DNA from 3 places in the Paenibacillus sp. NN59 genome. Region 1 is predicted to be linked to each of the others. Evidence: predicted binding sites of a transcription regulator. Region 1 holds the regulator's gene; each other region holds the start of a gene.
The links. The regulator Rex, encoded in region 1, represses fermentation and respiration genes when NADH is low (regulators of the CRP and FNR family bind a similar motif). The targets are predictions, from matches to a motif close to TTGTGAAATATTTCACAA.
Positions count from the first base shown of each region.

Region 2: the regulator Rex is predicted to act here: its motif matches at 2,355-2,372, upstream of adhE (bifunctional acetaldehyde-CoA/alcohol dehydrogenase).
Region 3: the regulator Rex is predicted to act here: its motif matches at 2,785-2,802, upstream of ACT89M_RS04140 (TIGR04053 family radical SAM/SPASM domain-containing protein).

Region 1 covers NZ_CP199678.1:4,031,442-4,039,063, reverse strand. Annotated here, with positions in the region: gene ACT89M_RS17675 (tetratricopeptide repeat protein) at 1-571, shown strand, start outside; gene dinG (ATP-dependent DNA helicase DinG) at 772-3,633, shown strand; gene ACT89M_RS17665 (redox-sensing transcriptional repressor Rex) at 3,852-4,508, shown strand; gene ACT89M_RS17660 (amidohydrolase) at 4,492-5,799, shown strand; gene ACT89M_RS17655 (DUF5590 domain-containing protein) at 5,844-6,374, shown strand; gene ACT89M_RS17650 (hypothetical protein) at 6,708-7,235, shown strand; gene ACT89M_RS17645 (AAA family ATPase) at 7,228-7,622, shown strand, end outside.
Region 2 covers NZ_CP199678.1:4,214,169-4,221,790, forward strand. Annotated here, with positions in the region: gene adhE (bifunctional acetaldehyde-CoA/alcohol dehydrogenase) at 1-2,274, opposite strand, end outside; gene ACT89M_RS18595 (Crp/Fnr family transcriptional regulator) at 2,703-3,419, shown strand; gene ACT89M_RS18600 (hypothetical protein) at 3,561-4,277, opposite strand; gene ACT89M_RS18605 (hypothetical protein) at 4,472-5,200, opposite strand; gene ACT89M_RS18610 (winged helix-turn-helix transcriptional regulator) at 5,384-5,686, opposite strand; gene ACT89M_RS18615 (ThuA domain-containing protein) at 6,031-6,759, opposite strand; gene ACT89M_RS18620 (sugar phosphate isomerase/epimerase family protein) at 6,784-7,622, opposite strand, start outside.
Region 3 covers NZ_CP199678.1:922,779-930,400, forward strand. Annotated here, with positions in the region: gene ACT89M_RS04130 (winged helix-turn-helix domain-containing protein) at 258-1,367, shown strand; gene ACT89M_RS04135 (cobalamin-independent methionine synthase II family protein) at 1,515-2,675, shown strand; gene ACT89M_RS04140 (TIGR04053 family radical SAM/SPASM domain-containing protein) at 2,863-4,053, shown strand; gene hemG (protoporphyrinogen oxidase) at 4,078-5,634, shown strand; gene ACT89M_RS04150 (GNAT family N-acetyltransferase) at 5,774-6,376, opposite strand; gene ACT89M_RS04155 (TVP38/TMEM64 family protein) at 6,492-7,322, opposite strand; gene ACT89M_RS04160 (response regulator transcription factor) at 7,483-7,622, shown strand, end outside.

The DNA of each region.
Region 1 (7,622 bases):
TCTGAACAAACAGGAGCTGCAACAAAAATGGAATTTGCTCAAACGAATGAGTGACGGGATGCTGGATGAATGGCTAATGTTTGAAGAAAAGATGAGTCAGATTCGGGAAAGGGAGCTGGACAAACCGGCTTCACTTGAGCCGGAGCAGGAAGCAGTGACAGCTTTGCCTGAACTTCATCTTGAATGCTTCAGCCGCGGCCAAGGATATTTTAAGCTACAAATGTATCCGCAGGCTATTGATCAATTCTTACGGGTTGTGAACGATTACCCGGATAGTGCCTTAGCCCGTTTTTATCTGGCACTCGCACACTTAAGTCTGGAGCAGATTTATGAGTCTGAAACCCATTTACAGCAAATTATGCTACTTAAGGGATCAGCAAGACTCAAAGGCCTTGTATGTAATGCTCTGGGCTGTATCCAAGCGAAGCTCTCCAATCCAGAAGCAGCATGCTCCCTGTTCGCACAGGCCCTTCAGTATGACCCGACGTTGACCGAACCTCTGTACAACATGGAAGTTTGCAGGCTGAACAGAGGTAAACTGCAATTCGCAAACCAGCTAGGGTGTGTCTGAAAATCTGCACTTGCACTTCAGTCTGTTTCAAGACATGCCCAAATTGCCCTGAATTGAAAAAGACATGTGGCAACAAAAGAACGGTGTTTCCTCCTTTGACATAGCGGCGGAAACACCGCTTTTTTGTCAGTTAATTTTCAAATGTCCTTTTTTTTGCTATGCTGTAACATAGACTGGAATGGAAGGGATCGTATATTGCAATGAAATTTGCCGTTTTGGATTTCGAAACAACCGGCACGCAGTCCGACGGTGAGATCATACAGGCCGGACTTGCCATCATAGACCATGACTTCAGCATAACTCAAATATATAGTTCTTATGTAAATCCGGGTGTTCCAATTCCGCCATTCATCACTGGGTTGACCGGAATTACAGAAGAAGATGTCGCGGATGCTCCATCTCTTGAAGAGATGATGATGGAGATGGTACCGCTTCTTGACGATGTGGTTCTGGTGGGCCATAACGTAGCATTCGATTTTCATTTTTTACAGAATGCACTTGATCGATGTGGATATTTACCGTTTACAGGTCGTATTCTGGATACGATTGATTTCTTGAAAATAACTTTTCCGTCGCTGGGTTCATACCAGCTTGGTTATGTATCAGCCGAATTTGGATTTGAACATGACCGGCCTCATCAGGCTGACAGTGATGCACTGGCAACAGCTCATGTTTTGCTCAAATGTCTCGATGAACTTAGAGAGCTGCCGTTAATTACAATTCAGCGGCTTAGCGACCTGTTTGCACCAGAAGACAGTGATCTGGGATGGTTTTTCGACGGACTACGTGCGGAGAAGGAAGCAGAACCGATTCAGGACCTGGATGGGCATACCTATTACCGTCAGCTGGCGCTTAACGTTAGTGACTGGACGGAAATTGGAGCTCCTCGGGATGAAAGAGAAGCGAATCCGCTGGACGGTGTGACCTTTGATCAGTTTATGGATCAGGTGCGCGCCAACCTCAAAGAGACACTGGATCATTATGAAGAGCGTGAAGCACAGACACAGATGTTTGGCAGCGTACGGCAGGCACTGGATGAAGAGAAACATCTTTTGCTGGAAGCCGGAACGGGAACAGGGAAATCCCTGGGATATTTGTTACCTGCTATTTATGAAAGTGTAAAACAAGAACAGAAGGTGATGGTAAGCACTCACACCATTAACTTGCAAGAACAACTGCGCGAACGGGATATTCCGATGCTGACGCAGGTAGTTCCTTTTCCGTTCAAAGCTTCCGTGTTCAAGGGGAGAGGCCATTATCTCTGTCTACGCAAATTCGAGCACAAAATCAACAAACGTGAATTTGCTACGCCGAAAGAGGACTACTTCACGGCAGCACAGATGATTGTGTGGCTCACACAAACCGAAACGGGTGACGATGAAGAATTGAACCTCAGTGCACGCGGAGGAGATTTCTGGGAAACGGTGCAGAGCGAGTCCGAGTCTTGTCTCGGTAGATCCTGTCCGTGGTTCCGCAAGTGCTTCTATCATCGTGCGAAACATGAGGCGGGACTTTCTGATATTGTGATTACCAATCACTCCAAACTGTTTACAGACGTGAAGGCTGCTCATCAGCTGTTGCCAGCTTATGAAAGTCTGGTCATTGATGAAGCGCACCATCTTGAAGATGTAGCGGGTAAACATTTGGGGCTTCACATGAAGTATTTTACGCTCGTACACACACTGACCCGTTTGTTCAAAGATAGTCGTAATGGTCAGCTTCCCATGCTTCGCTCTCAGTTGTCAGGGCACGAGAACGGTGTACAGTGGGGTTCAATGGTGGATCAGATGTTTCCTCTCGCCGTGGAAGTGAAGGAAATGTGGGATCGTCTGAGCGATGCTCTGTTTGGTCTTTTGCCTGAACGGAGTGATGCTTCTCCAGGGGAGACCGGACAGTTCTCGCTGCGGCTTAAAGCGTCTCAGAAGCCTGCCAAGTGGCAGGAGTTGCAGGATTTGGAGAACCAGATCTATGTGACATTGGGTGATTTGGTTCGTAAGGGTGACAAACTGTTGCTCGAAGTAAAAGAAGATCAGGATGATTATCAGTCCGACAGTCTGATCACTGATATCACCGGGCTCTTGAAAGATCTGACGACGATGAAGGAGAATTTAAGATTCTTCATGCGTATGGATGATGCCAAGACCGTGTACTGGATGGAGGCCAGCGGACAGTTCCGTAGCAAGTCACTCCAGCTATACGCTGTTCCGGTGGATGTGAGCGCACAATTGAAAGAGATGTTTTTCGATAAAAAGAAAAGCGTTGTTCTTACATCGGCTACGCTGTCGGTGGATAAGTCATTCCAGTTCATGATTGAGCAACTGGGTTTGCAGGAAGCTGCCGACAATAATCGGCTTCTGACCTCGGTGCTACCTTCCCCATTCAATTATCGGGAACAAGCTTTGTTAGTAATCCCGCGGGATTTCCCGAGTCTGAAGGGGAGCGTAGGGGACGCGCACTTTGTACAGATGCTGGTGCACTCTCTTGCTGAGACGGCGATTGCAACTCAAGGACGTATGATGGTGCTGTTTACCTCTTATAAAATGCTTCGACAAGTCTATGAATCACTGAAAGAGGCTTTGTCCGGGAATGACATCTCGCTACTGGGGCAAGGTGTTGACAGCGGGAATCGTTCGAAGTTGACCCGACGCTTCCAAGATGCCAAAGCAGCAGTCCTGCTGGGTACGAGTAGCTTCTGGGAGGGCGTGGATATTCCGGGTGAAGCGCTGACCTGTCTTGCGATTGTGAGACTGCCTTTCCAGCCGCCTAACCATCCGCTTCTGGAAGCGAAGAGTGAACTGTTGCAAGAGCAGAAGAAAAATCCATTTATGAAGCTTTCTGTGCCGCAGGCCGTCATTCGCTTCAAGCAGGGGTTCGGCAGGCTTGTTCGGACAGGCAAAGATCGCGGAATCGTCATTGTGTATGATACGCGTGTAATTGAAGCTTATTACGGCAAGTACTTCCTGTATTCGCTACCGGGACCAAAGATGGAGCATATGCTGACAGAACAGATGGTTCCCCGTATTGCTGAATGGTTAGATCGACCTGCAGAAACTCAAAAATAATTACGATGTAAAGCTATAACATTGCATTGGACTTCACCATGGCGTTAAACTTTGAAGAAGACTTCACAAAGTTCGAACAGGGCAGCGCTTTAATGAACTTATATTCCTAATAATTCGGGCATTCTGTATGAGGACATCATGCATGGATATTGCATGTATACAGAATGCTCATCTTTTCAATATTTATTTAATCGTGGCGATGGTAAGGGGGAGCAAGGATGAAATCGGATAAAATATCAGAAGCGGTAGTACGGCGTCTGCCTGTATATTTGCGTTATTTAAACGAGTTGGTTCAGCGTGAGGTGACAACGGTTTCCTCGCAGGAGCTAGGACAGCGACTGGATTTGAATCCAGCTCAAATCCGTAAAGATTTAGCTTATTTCGGTGATTTTGGTCGTAAAGGAATCGGGTATGATGTGTCTTACCTGATCGAGAAGATTCGTCACATTTTGAAAATTGATCAGCAAATTAATGTGGCTCTGGTAGGGGCCGGTAATCTCGGACATGCCTTATCGAATTATAATGCTTATTTGAAGGACAATATGAAAATTGTCGCTATTTTTGATGCGTTTGGGCCAAAGATTGGCAGTAAAATTAATAGCCTGACGGTCAAACCTATGGAAGAACTTACAGAAGCGGTTCAGAAAGATAACATTCGTATCGGGATCATCACGGTGCCGGACACGGAAGCTCAGAATGTTGCCGATCAACTGATTCAATCGGGCATTGAGGCGATTCTGAATTTTGCGCCAACGATTCTAAAAACGCCTTCACATGTGCGGATTCATCATGCAGACTTTACAACGGATTTGCTCAGTTTGGCTTATTATTTGGAGAACGGGAAGGAAGATGAGCTTGATGACAACAACGAATAAATGGGTAATCCAAAATGGTAAATTTGCTGTAAAAGAAGGTGCCAATTGGACTGTGATTCAAGGGTATATGGTCGTTGAAAATGACAAGATTGTGCATATTGGTGAGACGCTGCCGGATGGTGACGAGAACCTGCCTAAAGTGGATGGAAAAGGACTGCTCTTCCTGCCGGGTCTGATCAATACGCATGGTCATGCGGCAATGTCTCTGCTTCGAGGTCATGGTGATGACCTGGCATTACAAGTGTGGTTACAAGAAAAAATGTGGCCAATGGAAGCCAAAATGACTTCTGAGGACGTGTATTGGGGAGCATCCCTTTCGGTGCTTGAGATGTTAAAAGGCGGAACAACAGCTTTCCTGGACATGTATGACCACATGGATCAGGTAGCAAAAGTGGTTGAACAGTCAGGAGCTAGAGCTGCGCTGGCTCGCGGTGTCATTGGACTGTGTTCGGAAGAAGAGCAGATGAGAAAGCTGGAAGAGTCCGCAGCATTTGCTCGTGAATGGAATGGACAGGCGGATGGACGCATCACAACCGTAATCTCTCCGCACGCGCCTTACACATGCCCTCCAGATTACATAGAGAAGCTTGTTCAAGTTGCGCATGATCTAAACCTGCCTCTCCATACGCACATGTCAGAGACGCTTCGTGAAGTGGAGCAGAATGTATCAGATTATGGCATGCGTCCAGTGGCACATTTGGAGAAGCATGGCTTTTTCTCACGTCCTTCACTCGTAGCGCATGCTGTGCATCTCAACGATGAAGAGATCGAGATCTTGGCACGTCATGATGTCGCTGTATCCCATAATCCGGGTAGTAATTTGAAGCTTGCATCGGGTGTAGCTCGTGTTCCCGCTTTGTTGAAAGCAGGAGTTACTGTATCTTTGGGAACAGACGGACCGGCAAGTAACAACAATCTCGATATGTTTGAGGAAATGAGACTTGCAGCTTTAATTCATAAAGGAGTATCCGGTGATCCTACCGCCGTACCTGCCGGGGAAGCGTTGCTTCTTGGAACAGCTTACGGTGCGAAGTCCATCTTCCTGAACGATACTGGAGCTTTGCAAGTTGGTAAAAAGGCTGATTTTATTGCACTCAACATTGAACAGGCTCACTTCTATCCACACACGGATTTGATTTCACATGCCATCTACTCGGCTTCGGCGAAAGATGTGGAACATGTATGGGTGGATGGCAAACAAGTCGTAAAACATGGTGAATGTTTAACACTGGATGAAGAGCGCATTTTGCGGGAATCCCAGTTGGCCTTTGATCAATTGCTTGCGCGTTAAGAGGCAACTCCAATGCGCATTTTTAGGGAAAGGAAGTTCAACTCTTGAAGAAAAAAAAGAAGTGGATATGGATATCGCTGCTCATTCTCGTTCTGATCTTGATTGGACTTCAGCGATATTACGTCTATGTCACGCAGGATCAGCGGCAGGAAGAAGCATTGGCGATTGAATCGGCACAGAACCAGCTGGGCATTACAGCACCTGATGAACTGCGGAAGTACGTGTGGGGCGAAAAGACTGGCGCTGACAACATTTACTGGACGATGACAGCTAAAAACAAAGATAATCAGGACATTATGGTTTGGGTTAAGTTTGATAATAATAATCAGCCTGTACAAGGCGCGGCAGGTGTGCACAGTGAGTTATTGCAGAACGGGATGTCCGAAACGCAGATTCGCAACCGTTTCAGCTCAGACGTTCCAGGCGGTGAGATCAAACGGATCATGCCAGGTGTTGTGAACAATATCTATGTGTGGCAAGTGTACTATAACGATGATACGCATAACTATTATCGCTTTTACCGATTTAGCAACGGAGAGCAAGTCGATCTGGTATATACGTTACCGAACAGCTGACTTCATACTTCTTCTTCCATTATGATGATGAATAAAACGGTCAATTCATAGATAGTTGCACATAACAATAAGCCAAAAAACCGGCAGAAGGGATACCGACTGAACCGGTTTTTTGGCATTCCAACCATTGAACATCAAATGAAATAGTTAAAATTATTAATTTATTCATATTTTCGCCTTCGAAATTGTATATACGATGTGATATACTCAGATATGTACTGAAGTTAACGAACAACGCAAACAAATCTGCAATAAACGTTGCAGACATGATGTACAGCTAAATATACAAGCCTGTAGATTAAGGACGGGCTCATTTTGGGAGGGGTAATTCATTTGAAGCTGAAAGTATTGCCTATTGTTCTAACCGCCGTAGTTTCTGCCGTCCTGTTGTTTGGAGGTTGGTTCATATACCGTCAAGTAGCCGTACAGAGTCCGATTGAAAAGATGGTTACTCAGTACGAAGGTGTTAATAGTGTTCAGTTAACTATTAACCGCAATGATGTACAAATGAAACTTGATTTAAAGCCGAATGTAGATTTAGGTAGACTGGTGCAATATATTCATAGAGAAGGACAGAACCTGATCGGCTCCCGAGTGCTCAAACTGGATGTCGTAGACCACTCCAATGAGGCGCTTGAAAACTGGTGGGGAGATGCCATGTTTACCGTAGCCCAGGCGATGGAGAACAAACAATACGCCGAGATTACTCCGACGTTGTCCAAGATGGCTACAGGAGGAATTCAAGTCAATACGGCGATGGATGACAACAATGTTTATGTAAGTCTGCGAGACGGAGAAGCCAGCAAGTTTATTATACTGCCGCGTGTACCCGGTCAGATAGGAGTGTGGCCTAATGCCTAAATGGACAAAAGAAGCAGCCATAGGAATTGTCCCCGTTGTTATCATTTTTCTTGCTTTTATCGGTGTGAATATTGTTCCGATTCTGATCGCAGCATTGTTGGTTGGTGGGTTGTTATTCATGATGCAGATGCGCGGCGGGATTACGGTAGGTGCTGGACAAGAGCGTAAACGGAAGAAAAAAGGACCTTCAAAACTGACGTTCGAAGAAATTGGAGGTCAGGACAGTGCCAAGCAGGAATTAAGAGAGGCACTTGACTTTCTGATCCGTCATGAAGAAATACAGAAGTTTGGGATAAGGCCGATGAAAGGCATTTTGCTGACGGGCCCTCCGGGAACTGGGAAAACGTTGATGGCTAAAGCCGCGGCTCACTACACGGATTCGGTGTT
Region 2 (7,622 bases), 180 kb from region 1:
ATTGTAACGAATAACGTGTGGTAATAGGATGGCATTGGTGCGTCCGTGTGCGGTGTGATATTGACCGCCCCATTTATGCGCCAAGCTGTGGTTAATGCCCAGGAACGCGTTGGCAAAAGCCATACCGGCAATCGTGGAAGCATTATGCATTTTCTCGCGTGCCAGTTTGTCACCTTGCAGTGACGATTGCTCCAGGTATTGGAACACCAGTTGGATGGCTTTGATTGCCAGACCGTCTGTGTAGTCATTCGCCATAACGGATACGTACGCTTCAATCGCATGTGTCAATACGTCCATACCGGTGTCGGCTACTGCCGTTTTTGGCAAACTGTATACGAACTCAGGGTCAACAATCGCCACATCTGGTGTCAATTCATAGTCAGCGAGCGGATATTTGGTGTTGCCATGCTCTTTATCCGTAATTACCGCAAACGATGTGACTTCCGAACCTGTACCCGATGTTGTCGGGATGGCTACGAATTTCGCTTTCGATCCGAGTCTTGGGTATTTGTAAATCCGTTTACGGATATCCATGAATTTTTGTTTCAGGTTGTTGAACTCTGTATCCGGATATTCATAGAACAACCACATCGCTTTGGCAGCATCCATCGGTGACCCGCCACCGAGTGCGATAATACAGTCTGGCTGGAAGCGTTCCATCATGGCTGTACCGCGGTCTACTGTTGTTGTTGATGGATCTGGCTCAACTTCTGAGAAGACTTCAATCGCTACCGGTGTCTGACGTTGACGCAGATAATGCTCTACTTTTTCCACATATCCGAGTTTGACCATCATGGCATCTGTAATAATCGCTACGCGAGTAATGTCCGGCATTTTGGCAAGGTATTGAGTTGCCCCTTTTTCGAAGTAGACTTTGTTCGGCACTTTGAACCATTGCATATTCACGGTACGGCGAGCCACCCTTTTCACATTGATTAGGTTCACAGCAGTTACGTTGGAAGATGTCGAGTTACGTCCGTACGATCCACAACCCAGTGTCAACGATGGCATGTTGGTATTATAGATATCTCCGATTGCGCCATGTGTTGAAGGGGAGTTCACGATAATCCGTCCGGTTTGCAGGCGATCCGCAAATTGATTGATCACTTCTTCATTGTTCGAATGAATGACAGAGGAGTGACCCATACCACCAAAAGCAACCACTTCTGCCGCACGCTCAATACCATCTTTTGCAGATTTAACTTTGTAACACGCCAGCACCGGACTCAGTTTCTCGGCGGACAATGGGAATTTGGTGCCTACACCTTCAATCTCGGCTACCAGAATTTTAGTACCTGCCGGTACTTCAATACCGCACATTTTGGCAATGTTCACAGCGGACTGACCTACGATGGTCGGGTTAACCGCACATTTCTCTGCGTTGATTGCACCTGCTGTCAATTTGGCTGCCTCTTCTTTGTTCACAAAGTAACAGCCGTTCGTAATCATTTTCTTTTTCACTTGATCGAAGATGGGTTCTTCAATAATGACCGCTTGTTCGGACGCACAGATCATACCATTGTCAAAAGACTTCGACAGAATCAAATCCGTTACCGCCTGGTTGATATCTGCACTTTTCTCGATAAAGCAAGGCACGTTGCCTGGTCCTACGCCCAGTGCCGGTTTACCACAGCTGTACGCTGCCCGTACCATCGCTGATCCGCCTGTCGCCAAGATGAGAGCCACATCATTGTGATTCATCAATGCGTTCGTACGATCCATGGATGGATCATCAATCCATTGGATACAGTCGGCTGGAGCACCGTTTTTCACAGCAGCTTCAAGCAAAATTTTCGCGGCCTCGCGGCTACAGTTCTGTGCGGAAGGGTGGAAACCAAAGATGATCGGGTTACGTGTTTTGATGGCAATCAGTGCTTTAAACATCGTTGTTGATGTCGGGTTGGTTACCGGTGTGATCCCCATGATAATACCAACCGGCTCCGCAATTTTCTGGAAGCTGTCATATTCATTGTCTTCGATAACGCCTACTGTTTTTTCATATTTAATGCTGTTATAAACATACTCTGTTGCGAATATATTTTTAATAATTTTATCTTCATATACACCACGTCCGGTTTCTTCCACGGCCATTTTGGCGAGCATCATATGTTTATCCAGTCCCGCAAGCGCCATTGCCTGCACAATCCGGTCTATTTGCTCCTGATCCATGGACATGAATGCTGCATGTGCTTTGTTCGCTTTATCAATTAACGTTTGAATATACTGACCTGCTGTCGGTTCTTTTGTTGGGGCGACTTCATTTTTTACAGCCATCTCCCTCATCCTCCTAAAGGTTCGTATTGGTTTGTCTCTCTTCTTTACATGCACATCGTACCATGGGGAAAAGATATATTATGTGATTTTTTTCACAAAGTATGACAAATTTTAGTTAAGTTTTTAACGGCATCTTTCCGATGAGAATTCACCTTCTATTAGAAATAGTAGACCAACAGCCTCATCCTTCCCCTCGAAAAGTGAATTTAATCACAATGTTTGAAATTTCGCCATTTTTAAATGCTTTCCATGCCCCTCAAACGGTAAGATTAGGTATATACTGAACTTAAAAATTGAACCACCGCAATTTGTACCGTACCTCCACACGGCCGAGATGCCCAGATCAGGATGGCACAGTTTGCGGCGAACCTCGGGGGCAACATGTAGCTGCACTCGCCAGACCGGGGAGATAAAGGGGAGATCAACGTATGGGAGAACTAACAAACGTACTGGAAAAACGCGGAAACACCAACTGTTTCTCGGAAGTGAATTTTAATCATCTGCTTGTAACGATGAAAGACCGAACTTACCCGGAAGGAACACATCTGTACTGGGAAGGTGACGTCTCTGACAAACTTTATTATATGAAACGGGGACGTGCACAGATCACGAAATCCACCGACGAGGGCAAGGAACTGATCATGTACATGTACCAGACAGGCGATATGATTGGTCAGGCTGATCCGTTTTTTGGCTCCAGACACAGCTTCTCGGCGGAAGTACTGGAGGACAGCGAGATTGGTGTGCTGGAACACAAGGACCTGGAAATGTTGATCTGTCAGCATTGTGACTTTGCGATTGATTTCATGAAGTGGATGGGCATTCATCATCGTTTGACCCAAACAAAGTTCCGAGATCTAATGTTGTACGGTAAACCTGGGGCACTCTGTTCTACCTTGATCAGGCTATCCAATTCGTATGGAGAGGCGCACGGAGATCATGTGATGATTCATAAAAAAATTACCCACACGGACCTATCCAATATGATTGGCGCTACCCGTGAAAGTGTAAACCGTATGCTCAGTGATCTTCGCAAAAAAGATGCCATTGAATATGACAATGGTATGATTGTGATCAAAGACCTGAAAATGTTGCAGGGCATTTGCCACTGCGAATTGTGCCCGAATGAAATTTGCCGCATTTGACGTCATGTTAAATGAATAGCTTGACCTCAGGTAGCGGACCTTTCACTTGCTATCACGACTGTTTAAAGAGTTCATCATATAGTAAAAAGCCCAAATTTGATTATTATCAACATTGGGCTTTTCGTATTTACTTGTATGTGCTCAGGATGCGTTGACAAGTTCAAGCTTCACCGCATCCCGTGGATTTAATTTCATATCCAATCCATTCTCCATTAACTCTTTGTCATTGACCTTGATTACCCAGCGCTGATTCGTCCGAGGCATAACATTCTCAACAGCAACAACAAACTTGTTATTCTCCGACAGACGCACAACCCCACTGGATTTTAATACGTCACGAACAGTGCATTCTTGCACATAAATACCGGCATACTGCCGATTCAGATTTGGTTCCACGCTACCACCGCTCACTTTAAGCAGGGTTGTCTGATATGCGACACCTTCTCCCCCGCTGTCAGCAGCTTTGACGTATATAATGACTTCATCCTTAGCATGAAGCTCGGTATCCCACTTTTCTGGAGCAATATCCTTACCGTTCAGCTTCACTGCCCAACTCAGAGACGAATCAAGAGAAACCTCACCCACAGACTGGATCCGTTTTCCGTCTGCCGTAAAATCAACCAGCCCGCTGTTCAGCAAAGCTTTTTTGAGCGTCAAGCCTTCACTGAAATCTCGTTTGATGGACTTCGTCGCATCAGGTAAAAAAGTACTGCCATCAATGGCAACCGTAATCGTATTGGCTGAATCTTTCTCTGAGACAACCGGCTGTTCGGAAGGCTGTGTCTCTCTGGTACACCCCGTCAAAATGACGAGAACAAGCATACATAGACCTATGTAACCGGGAATTTTCTTCATCATGTAGGTAACACCACCCTGCGTAAAATCATTCACCCTGTTGTCCATACCCTTTATTATGGCACATTCTTTGATAAAAAACAGTGTCAAAGCCGTTACTTTTGTCCTTTCCCTGTCTAAGCACCTACCATCAAAAAAGGGAGAGCCTGCAAGCAGACCCTCCTTATACTGCATTAGCCATACGTTTGACCCGACCACTATTGAACAAAAGCCTGCATGTAGGTACGACCTCCGTCGCCGTCCTTCACATAGGGATTAAGGCCAAACGTCTGAGTATCGGATACAAAAACACCAGTAAGCAAACGACCTTCAAGTAATGCACCGTCTACCTGTACGCAGCAGGACGGAGCATCTACGTATTCCTGATACAACGGAATATGACCGTAGGGCTGATGAATTTTGAACACTTTGCCCTGCTCATGCAATGGGCGATCCGAGAAATACGTCGGAACAATATATCGTGCAATAACTTCCAGTTCTTCCGCAGTGTAGAACGGCTCATCACCAAGCCAAGGTGCAAACATACGGATTTTTTCGTATTGTGACCAGACAACGGCCTGAATGAGCATTTCGATCTGAACCAATTTCCCGTTTCCGGCCTTCAGACAGAGCCGGTCGTTGTAAGTTTGTTGTTTTGCATGAGACACACGATCTGGTAACCGCAGTTCACAGCCGATACATTTCCAGCCACTAGGCGCTTGGATCCATTTTTGCAGCACCGCCGGAGACGATCCTGAGCCAGCGCTGTTCATCCAATCCACGTCTGTGTGGACAGGATTATTACTCCCCGAAGGTGAATCAACCGAGCGTTTGAACAGTTCTGCCGTTTTCTGATAAATCAGATGAACCTGAATGGATGCGCTCTCAAGTTCTGCAATATCTTGTTTGCCGTAGCGTATTTCACGGGATAAGCTTTCTTCTCTCATGACAAGTGGCCTCCTTCGCTCCGGCCGTCTGCGGCCATTTTCTATAGATTATACTACATCTGATGACAACATGTGCAACGGATAAGCGAAAAAGTCCCATGTAAGCTGTCACAGAAGACAAAAAACTCTTGATTTCACTGGAAATCAAGAGTTTCTGTACTTTCTGCACACAGCATCAGCTGGTTATTCCACCCAGTGCTCGGCCCAGTCTTGAATTTGACTCATTACAGGCTGTAACGCCTTGCCCTTCTCGGTCAACTCATACTCAATTCGCACTGGCGTTTCCGGGTACACATGACGCACCAGAATACCTTCGCTCTCCAGGTCTTTCATCCGTTCAGACAACATCTTGTCGCTCATGGATGGTATCAGATTGGAGATGTCTTTGAATCGCTTTGAACCACTCATTAACGTTTGAATAATCAACCCATTCCAGCGCTTGCCCAAAAAAGAAAACGCCGTCTCAAAGCGCGGACACATCCGCATATCTTGATCTTCCACTTTTATCACCTCTTTAGAGATCACTCAACTTACGTTTTGTTAGTATATTTCATAATAACACATTTGAGCTTTAAAGAAAACGTCTGCCGCAAAAAACTTTACATTAAAAAAACAAAACTCAATACTGTCGATACAGTATACCTTCAGTATACAACACGTTATGGCAGGTAACCATGGGAAATATCGTTTAACAACTGATATCCTTATATTACCCAAAAAGAACCCTTCTACCACAGTCAGACGACCTGGAGAAGGGTTCCCGGTATTACCGTATTACCTAATCAATTTTAATGATGAATATCCATGAGTAAAGCTAAAGCTTCTGCGGCTTAGACCAGCACGCCACCAATTGGTCTTACGGGTTCGCTCTTGCCGTATTGCGGCTTCGAGCTGCGGGCAGGGTAAGCCCATTTTATAGCGTTGCTGATCACTTTCAAGATTTCCGGATTGTAATACGTGGGGTACGTTTCATGTCCGGGCCGGAAATAAAAGATTTTACCTTCGCCGCGACGGAACGTGCATCCGCTGCGGAATACCTCTCCGCCCTGGAAGTTGCTCACGAACACCAGCTCATCCGGTACTGGAATATCGAAGAATTCACCATACATCTCTTCTTTTTCCAATACGATCTTGGCGTCGATGCCTTCTGCAATCGGGTGAGACGGATTGACACACCATACGATCTCCTGCTCATCTGCTACACGCCACTTAAGATCACAGCTTGTGCCCATTAACGCTTTGAAAGGCTTCGAGAAATGACCCGAATGGAGCACAATCATACCCATACCGTTCAATACACGTTGCACTACCTTCTTTACAATCTCGTCGCTAACGCGATCATGTGCCATATGTCCCCACCATATAAGCACATCTGTGGAATCCAGTACCTCATCACTCAAACCGTGTTCAGGCTGATCCAATGTAGCTGTACGAATCGCAAATCCCTCGCCGCCAAGTCCGTCAGCAAGTGCACGGTGCAGACCGTCCGGATATACTTCTTTTACTTCATCATGTATTTTCTCATGGACAAACTCATTCCAAATGGTGACGTTAATCATATTCAATTTCCCCCTAGTATAGCTCTAAACCCACCACATATCGCCCAGCGGTTCCTCGATCAATACTTGCTGGAGATTTTGCACGGCTTTAGAGAATCCTTCTTCAACCGACATCAGACCGTCTTCATGTTCAATACTTACCACATAATCATATCCAACCAGACGCAGGGCACTCATAATGTCCGCCCACGTTTTGTTATCATGTCCATAACCCACGGAGCGGAACTGCCAAGCACGATCCAACATGTTCGTGTAATCCTGCATATCTGTTACCCCGTGTTTATTCACGTTCACCGGATCAATTGTTGTATCTTTGGCATGGAAGTGATGAATTGCATTTTCACGACCTAAAATGTGAATCGCTTGAACCGGATCAATGCCTTGCCACCACATATGGCTTGGGTCAAGGTTCGCACCAATGACTTCGCCTGCGGCTTCACGCAGTCTTAGCAACGTTGCAGGTGTGTGCACGGAGAATCCACCGTGTAGCTCCAAACCTACTTTTACGTTACGATCCGCAGCGAATTTACCCCACTCCGTCCAGTAAGGGATCACTTTGTTTTCCCATTGCCATTTCAAAATTTCTTGAAAATCATTAGGCCACGGCGCCACAGGCCAGTTTGGATACTTGGCATCCTCATGGTCTCCCGGACAACCGGAGAATGTATTCACAACAGGCACTTCCAGCTTTTCAGCCAGCTCTACCGATTTTACGAAATCATCATGGAAGCCTTTTGCAATGTCTTTTTGCGGATGCAACGGGTTGCCGTGGCAACTCAGAGCGCTGATCGTCAGACCGCGTGATTCCACAGCATTTTTGAAGTTTTTAAGTGCTGTAGGATTGCTTAACAATTCATCTGGCT
Region 3 (7,622 bases), 3.1 Mb from region 1:
AATCTAATGTAGAGCGGTTTAGAACAAAATATGTTGTACTACATATTGTTTTTATACTTCAACAAAGATAAGATATAATAAGAACATACGTTTTGTTCATGCTATATTTTATACATATTCGGGGGATTACTGTGGTTGAACTTGTTAAGGGGTGAATACGTCCAATGATACAATTAACCAGACGGCAAGCCAGGCGGTTTTTATTGTTAAAGCATGGGTTATTGGGGGAGCATCAATATGTCGGAAAGTCAGGGGTCATGGAATTTACAAGACAGGTTGGTTGCCTTCAATATGATCCTATCGATATCTGTGGAAAAAATGCCGAGTTAGTATTGCAGTCACGCATTCGTGGGTTTAGCAAGAACATGCTTGAAGAGTTATTGTATGAAGATCGATTACTGATGGATTATCCCGATAAGAATCTCGCTATAATCTCTATTGAGGACTGGCCTTATTTCGAACGGTACAGACAAGCGGCCAGGCAACATGCCGAAAGCTATCCCCAGATGGAGACGCTCACAAGGCAAGTACGGGATTATATACAGCGAGTTGGTCCGGTAAGTTCGAATGAATTAAATGCATTGCAACTAGAAGGAGATTTCACTTGGCGTTCAGCCATTCACTGGAGTAGTGGGAACAATGTTTCGCGCTCGGTGTTGGAGCAGATGTATTCGACAGGTGAACTGGTTATCCATCATAAAAAAGGAACACGTAAATATTATGATCTGGCTGAGAAGCACATACAATCTGATTTATTGCACGCCCCGGAACCGTTATTGAATGAATTAGATCATCACAAGTGGAGAGTATTGCGCCGAATCGGTGCGGTTGGTTTACTGTGGAATCGTGCATCCGATGCCTGGCTTAATATATGGGGGTTAAAAACAGAGCAGCGGAACAGGGCTTTTCATGAGCTATTGCTGGAGGATCGCATTATTGCTGTTGAGGTAGAACAAATCAAGGAACGTTTATACTGCCGGACAGAAGACTTACCTATGATTGAACACATACTGCAAAATCCGGAGTTACAAGAGCGTTGCGAATTAATTGCTCCACTGGATAATTTAATGTGGGATAGAAAGCTTATTTATGCATTGTTTGAGTTCGACTATAAATGGGAGATCTATACGCCAGCTCTCAAACGGAAATTTGGCTATTATGTGTTGCCCTTACTGTATGGAGACCGGTTCATTGGGAGAGCCGAGATTATCGTGGAACGGAAATCTGGAAGGCTTGTTGTTAAACATGTCTGGTACGAAAAAGGCATGCAGCCAACCGAAGAACTTGTAGCCGTGGTGAAGGAATGTTTCGAGCGGTTTGCAATATTCAATGACTGTGAGACGATTTCAATAGAGGGAAAAGACTAAAAACTAAACATCAAAATTGAAGAGCATACATGTGTTTGTTCCCCAGTTGTTATAGCCTGAAGCTATAACCAGTCATACATTTTTGGTATCTCTTCTAACCCCGCTCCGCGTGATATGATAATCATATACAACGAGGGGGTTATTTACATGACTGACAAGTTCCAGATCGTAGGGAGTTTATTGCGGCCGGAAGAGCTGCTGACATATAAAACACAGATTGAACACCGGGATGATATCCAGTATCCATTCTATGAAAACTTTCAAGGATACCAGCAATGTGAGACGAAAGCGATTGAACAAGTGATCCAAAAAGAGATTGAGAACGACTTGTCTGTTATCACGGACGGCGAATTTTCCAAATCGATGTGGCATCTCGATTTTGTGTGGGGATTCGGCGGAGTGGAGCGGTATATTGCGGATCATGGGTATTTTTTCCGGGATGTGGACGGCACTTCTAAATATGAAACACGTAAAGATATCGGGCTGCGTATTACGGGGCAACTGAGCGGCAAGAATCATCATTTCATTCAACTGTTCAAGCAGTTGCAAGACCAAGCGGGTGACCAGCAGACCAAACTCTGCATTCCATCGCCGTCCCATATTTTCGGTGAATTATCGTGGTCGGACAACATTGGGGGCAAGGATGCCGTATACCAGAATACACAGGAGCTGAAAGCCGGCTTGGTAAGTGCTTATAAGGAATTTGTGCAGGAGTTTGCAACTGCGGGTGGTAAAATTCTGCAAATGGATGACTGTCTCTGGGAGCTGTTTGCCGATGACAATCCGAACTCGCCTTTTACCGGAGAGCATATTAATCAAGAGGAAGTACAGGGTCTCGCCACGGAGTTTATTGATATCAACAATACGGTCATTGACTTCGGTCATAGTCTGGGTCTGAAAATGTGGACACATAACTGCCGCGGCAACTATGACTCCCGTAACATGGGCGGCGGATCGTATGTGAAGATTGCGAATCTGTTCCTGAAGCAATTGAAGTATGATCGTTTCTTCCTGGAGTGGGATGATGATCGTGCGGGTTCCATCGAAGCGCTGGAAGTGTTCAAAGACAGACCGGATACAGAAATTGTACTGGGTCTGCTGTCCTCCAAAACAAGTACGCTCGATGATGAGGAGCGCGTGGTTCGTCTGCTGGACGAAGCCTCCAAGATCATTGACAAAGATAGGCTACTGCTGTCTCACCAATGTGGTTTTGCGTCCTGTGATGGCGGGAACGAACTGAGCGAAGCCCAGCAGTGGGCGAAGATTCATCAGGGTCAGCAGATTGCGAAGCAATACTGGGGCAACTAATTTCTATAACATATAGATATTTTCATAGGGCGATCTTTTCCGAGCAGGATTCGGGAGAGATCGCTTTTTATTTTGCCTGATTCGTTACCGTGTGATCGTTATGTCTGTTTTGTGATTCTTCTCACTTTCCTGACCCGACATCTGCTCTACACTTAATGGCATGTAGATAGGGGGAGAATGGATGACGATGCCACAGATCAAGGCGCAAATGCAGCAGTTAAGGCCGCAGATGAAGCCACGTGATTATACCCAATATCCGTTCATCGTGATCTGGGAAGTGACCCGGGCATGTGCGCTGAAATGTGTACATTGTCGGGCAGAGGCCCAGTATCGGGCTGATCCACGTCAACTGACCACCGAACAGGGAAAAAGGCTGATAGATGATATCGCCGCTATGCAGGAACAACCGTTATTTGTTTTCACGGGGGGTGACCCGCTAATGCGGCCAGATCTGTTTGAACTGGCGGAGTATGCGATTCGGGAGAAGGGGTTACCCGTGTCCATGACGCCTAGTGCCACGCCGAAGGTCACTCAAGCGGCAATTATGCAAGCGAAGGAAATCGGTTTATCCCGCTGGGCGTTTAGTCTGGACGGGTCAACGGCCGAGATTCATGATCATTTTCGCGGAACCAGAGGTTCTTATGATATGACGATGAGGGGCATTCGATTTTTGCAGGAAGCAGCCATTCCGATTCAAATCAACACGACCGTTTCCCGTTATAACCTACACGATCTGGAGGCCATCAGCCTTAAGGTGAAAGAGATGGGCGTTGTGTTGTGGAGTCTGTTTTTCCTCATTCCGACAGGCAGAGCTCAGCAGAAAGATATGATCACAGCGGAAGAGCATGAACAGGTCATGAAGTGGATGGTGCAGCTTGCTCATGAGATGCCTTACGGCGTGAAATCAACGGAGGCGCCTCACTACAGACGGGTAATGATACAGCAACGGACAGCAGGAGCAGAGCAGGCCTCAGAGCAGAACTCCAAGCAAGGCTTAGAACTTCAATCCGAGCAGAGCGCAGGAAATCATGCAGATCTTGCCAAGGGTCTCGCCAAAAGCAAAGATATGCTGGGACGTGCACCGCAAGGGGTCAATGATGGGGACGGGTTTGTGTTTATCAGTCACACGGGGGACGTCTATCCTAGCGGTTTCTTGCCCGTGGTGTGCGGTAATGTGAAGAATGAGTCGCTAATTGAGGTGTACCGGAATTCACCGGTGATGCAGACCTTGCGGGATAAGTCGAAATTGAACGGAAAATGTGCAGTCTGCGAGTACAAAACGATGTGTGGTGGCTCCAGAGCAAGAGCGTATGCAATGACGGGAGATTACATGGACAGTGATCCTTCCTGTGCCTATATCCCGGCGGCGCTGCGTTAAAGTTTATATGGCGGGAAGTGTAGCATGGATAATCAACGCACGAAACAAGTTGTCATCGCTGGCGGTGGCATTACCGGATTGAGCGCAGCTTATTATATCGAACAGTTTTGTAGAGCGAATGATGTTGCAGCAGAACTTATTATTGTTGAAAAAAATGATCGATTCGGTGGACATGTGCACACCGGTAAAAGGGATGGATTCGTGATCGAACGGGGGCCCGATTCTTTTCTCGCACGGAAAACCTCCATCATTGAGCTTATGCAGGAGCTCGGTATGGGTGAAGAACTCGTTGGTACGCGTCCAGGGGTGTCGCATAGCTATATCGCGTATCGGAATAAACTGCATCCGATTCCGGATGGCTTTATGCTCGGAGTGCCTACGAAGTGGAAACCCTTCGTAACAACTCGTTTATTGTCCCTTCGGGGCAAGGTGCGAGCAGCGGCAGATCTTGTTTTGCCGCGGAGGTCGAGCAGGGAGGATGAGTCCCTGGGGCAACTGCTACGCAGACGCCTTGGCGATGAAGTACTGGAGCAGATCGCCGAGCCGCTCTTGGCAGGCATATATGCTGGCAATGCGGACGGACTGAGTGTACAAGCAACGTTTCCAATGCTACAGGAAACGGAGCAAAAACACCGTAGCCTGATCGTGGGCATGCTGGGTGTGAGAAAAAGCCGCGCCCCGAAGCAAACAGTCAAGCCTACGGCTCAAACCACAACGGAGTCTACGTCACAACCTACAACTATATCGGCAACCCGTCCAGCTCCCAAACCCGCATCAAAACCATCGGGCACGGCCACTCGAAGCATGTTTTTGAGTGCACGGGGCGGACTGGAAGGTGTGGTAACGCAACTTGAACAGACACTTTCTTCCACAGCGCATTTGATCAGGAACACGGAAATTTCCCGTGTGTCGAAAGCAGAACAAGAGCAAGGAAAAGACACTATACGTTATACGGTTCAGTTTAACAATGGAACGACGCTTGCGGCGGATGCGGTAGTGATTGCGACTCCAGCGTATGCAGCAGCGGATATGCTTGCACATGAGCATGAGGCGATTACAGAACACCTGCGTGCGATCCCGTATGCTTCGGTGATGAACGTCGTACTTGCTTATCGCGAGCAGGATGTGGGTGTTTCCCTGAATGCATCCGGCTTTGTTGTACCGCGCAAGGAAGAACGCAAAATTACAGCCTGCACCTGGACATCATCTAAGTGGGAGCATACAGCGCCGAAAGGTCACATTCTTTTGCGAGCATATGTGGGGAAATACGGCCGTGAACCGATGAGTCATCAGCTTACCGATGAAGAAATCATTGCTGAAGTACGCCGCGAATTACAGGATACCATGGGGATCTCCGCAGAGCCTGTTTTTACAGAGATCAACCGATTACCGTTATCCATGCCCCAATATCAAGTCGGGCATCTAAAACGAATCGCAGAGGTTGAGAAGTTACTGGAAGATGTTATGCCTGGAGTGTACGTTGGTGGCGGAGGTTACCGCGGAATTGGCGTTCCGGATTGTATCTCTCAGGGCAAGGCTATGGCGGAGAAAGTCATTGGCACGTTGTTGGGAACTAGATAAACATAAAGAAGCGGCAGCCTGTCCCGAAATTCAATCGGGGGAAGCTGCCGCTTTTTTTATTGGCAGGGCGCTGAATTTACTTACGCTGTAATGATCGGCTCAAGGAATATATTCACACGATCCGGGGATTTGGATCACGCTATTTCGCAGTAGCATGCTGCGCCAGCCATTCTTTTTTTAATATCGCATATTGATACGTGTTCTCGTATTTCGGCGTACCGTCTTCATTTTTGACAAAAGAAATAAATTCAAGAAACAGCCCTTCCCGGCGCATGCCCAGTTTCTCACACAGCTTCTGAGACCGGAAGTTATCGTCTTCCACGTAAGCGTAAATTCTCCGAATTCCCTGCTCCATAAAGAGGTATTCCATGAAGGCACGAGCACTCTCGCTGGCGTATCCTTTTCCCTCAAACCTCCCGTTAAAATTCCAGCCGACACTATACGTATCTGGGTCTGATTTTGAGTCTGAATTCGATTTCGAGTCCGAATCTGAATCTGGATCATGGCCTTCTGTCATCCCAAACAGCTCTCCAATGATCTCATTGCTGTCTTTCAGACAGACGGCGATATGGGAGTCGTCCTTGCTTCGTTTCTCTACCTCAGCGACTGCTTCCTCAAGTGTCGACATCTGATGATCCATAAAGCAGTTCACTCGTGGATTCGCGGTATACTCGAGCAATCCGGCCGCATCCGTTGCGGCAAAATTACGTAAAATCAATCGATCCGTTACAATGTTTTGCATATATGATTCCTCCAATGATGACGGAAATAGATCATGCATATCTAATTCATATTCCGTATTTCGTATTTTGTTGTGTGTGTGATGGCATCGTACATATTCAACTCTTCTGTCATCTTTATCCTTTTTTCGGTGCCAAGTCTCTCGGCTTAACTAAAGCAGGCGCAGTTTTTGTTTTTAACGTCGTGTTGAGTCCCTTTGTCTCGTTTATCTCCTTGATCTCACTATCTTCATTGTTCTCCATATTCTCAATTGTCGGATTCGTTTTATCCGCTTTGGAGAACAGATTCATTAATTTGTCCTTGTAGATGTATCCGAATATAAATCCAACGACAGCAATAACCGATATGATGATGGCGATGGTATATTGTTGCATATGAAGGTTGGAACCTACCACGGCCGAAGCGATAATCCAGGGCAAACGTCCAACCAGCAGAATAGTGAAGAAGCGTAAAGAGCTGATGGATGTCAGCGCAGCGACAAAGACAAGCATGTCTTTGGGCAACCCGGGAACGAGGAAAAAGATAAACAAAAAGGCAGCAAATTTTCGCTCATCATGCATGAATGACATCCATTTCATATTTTGCTTCCGTAGCAGGCGCGATACAAAATCACGGCCGATGAAACGGGTAAAGTAGAAGGCAATGGCTGAACCTAAGACCAGACCAACGGTTGTATAGAAAGAACCGAGTGCAGTACCGTAGATATAACCACCGGCAATTTGCACGATTTCTCCTGGAATCGGCGCAACGACGATCTGCAGAATCTGGAATAAAATAAACATGATCGGGCCCCAGTGTCCCGTGGAATGAATATAAGCTCTGAAATTGTCCATCGACGACATGATTTTAATGATGGCAGGCGCATAATAAACCAGCAGGCCCATGGATAAGGCAGCGAACAAGCCCAACAGTATTTTCATCACCATACGTTTTGAGATTTTCGGCATAACGTAAGACCCCTTTTTGTAATGACATTCACTATTAACAGTATAAATCGAAATCATGAAGAGATACCTACTTAACTTCTTAAGAATTCTTAAGGCGATCCTGATCCGCTGGCTCTGTTAAAACACGCAGACTATACTGGAATGAACGGAGGGATTTCGAATGAACAACAATAAGCAGATTTTAATTGCAGATGATAATAGTGAGATTCGTGAGATCGTGAAGATTTTACTAGAAAGTGAAAATTACGAAGTTATTGAAGCCGTCGACGGCCAAGACGCGGTCGATAAAGTAACGGAAGA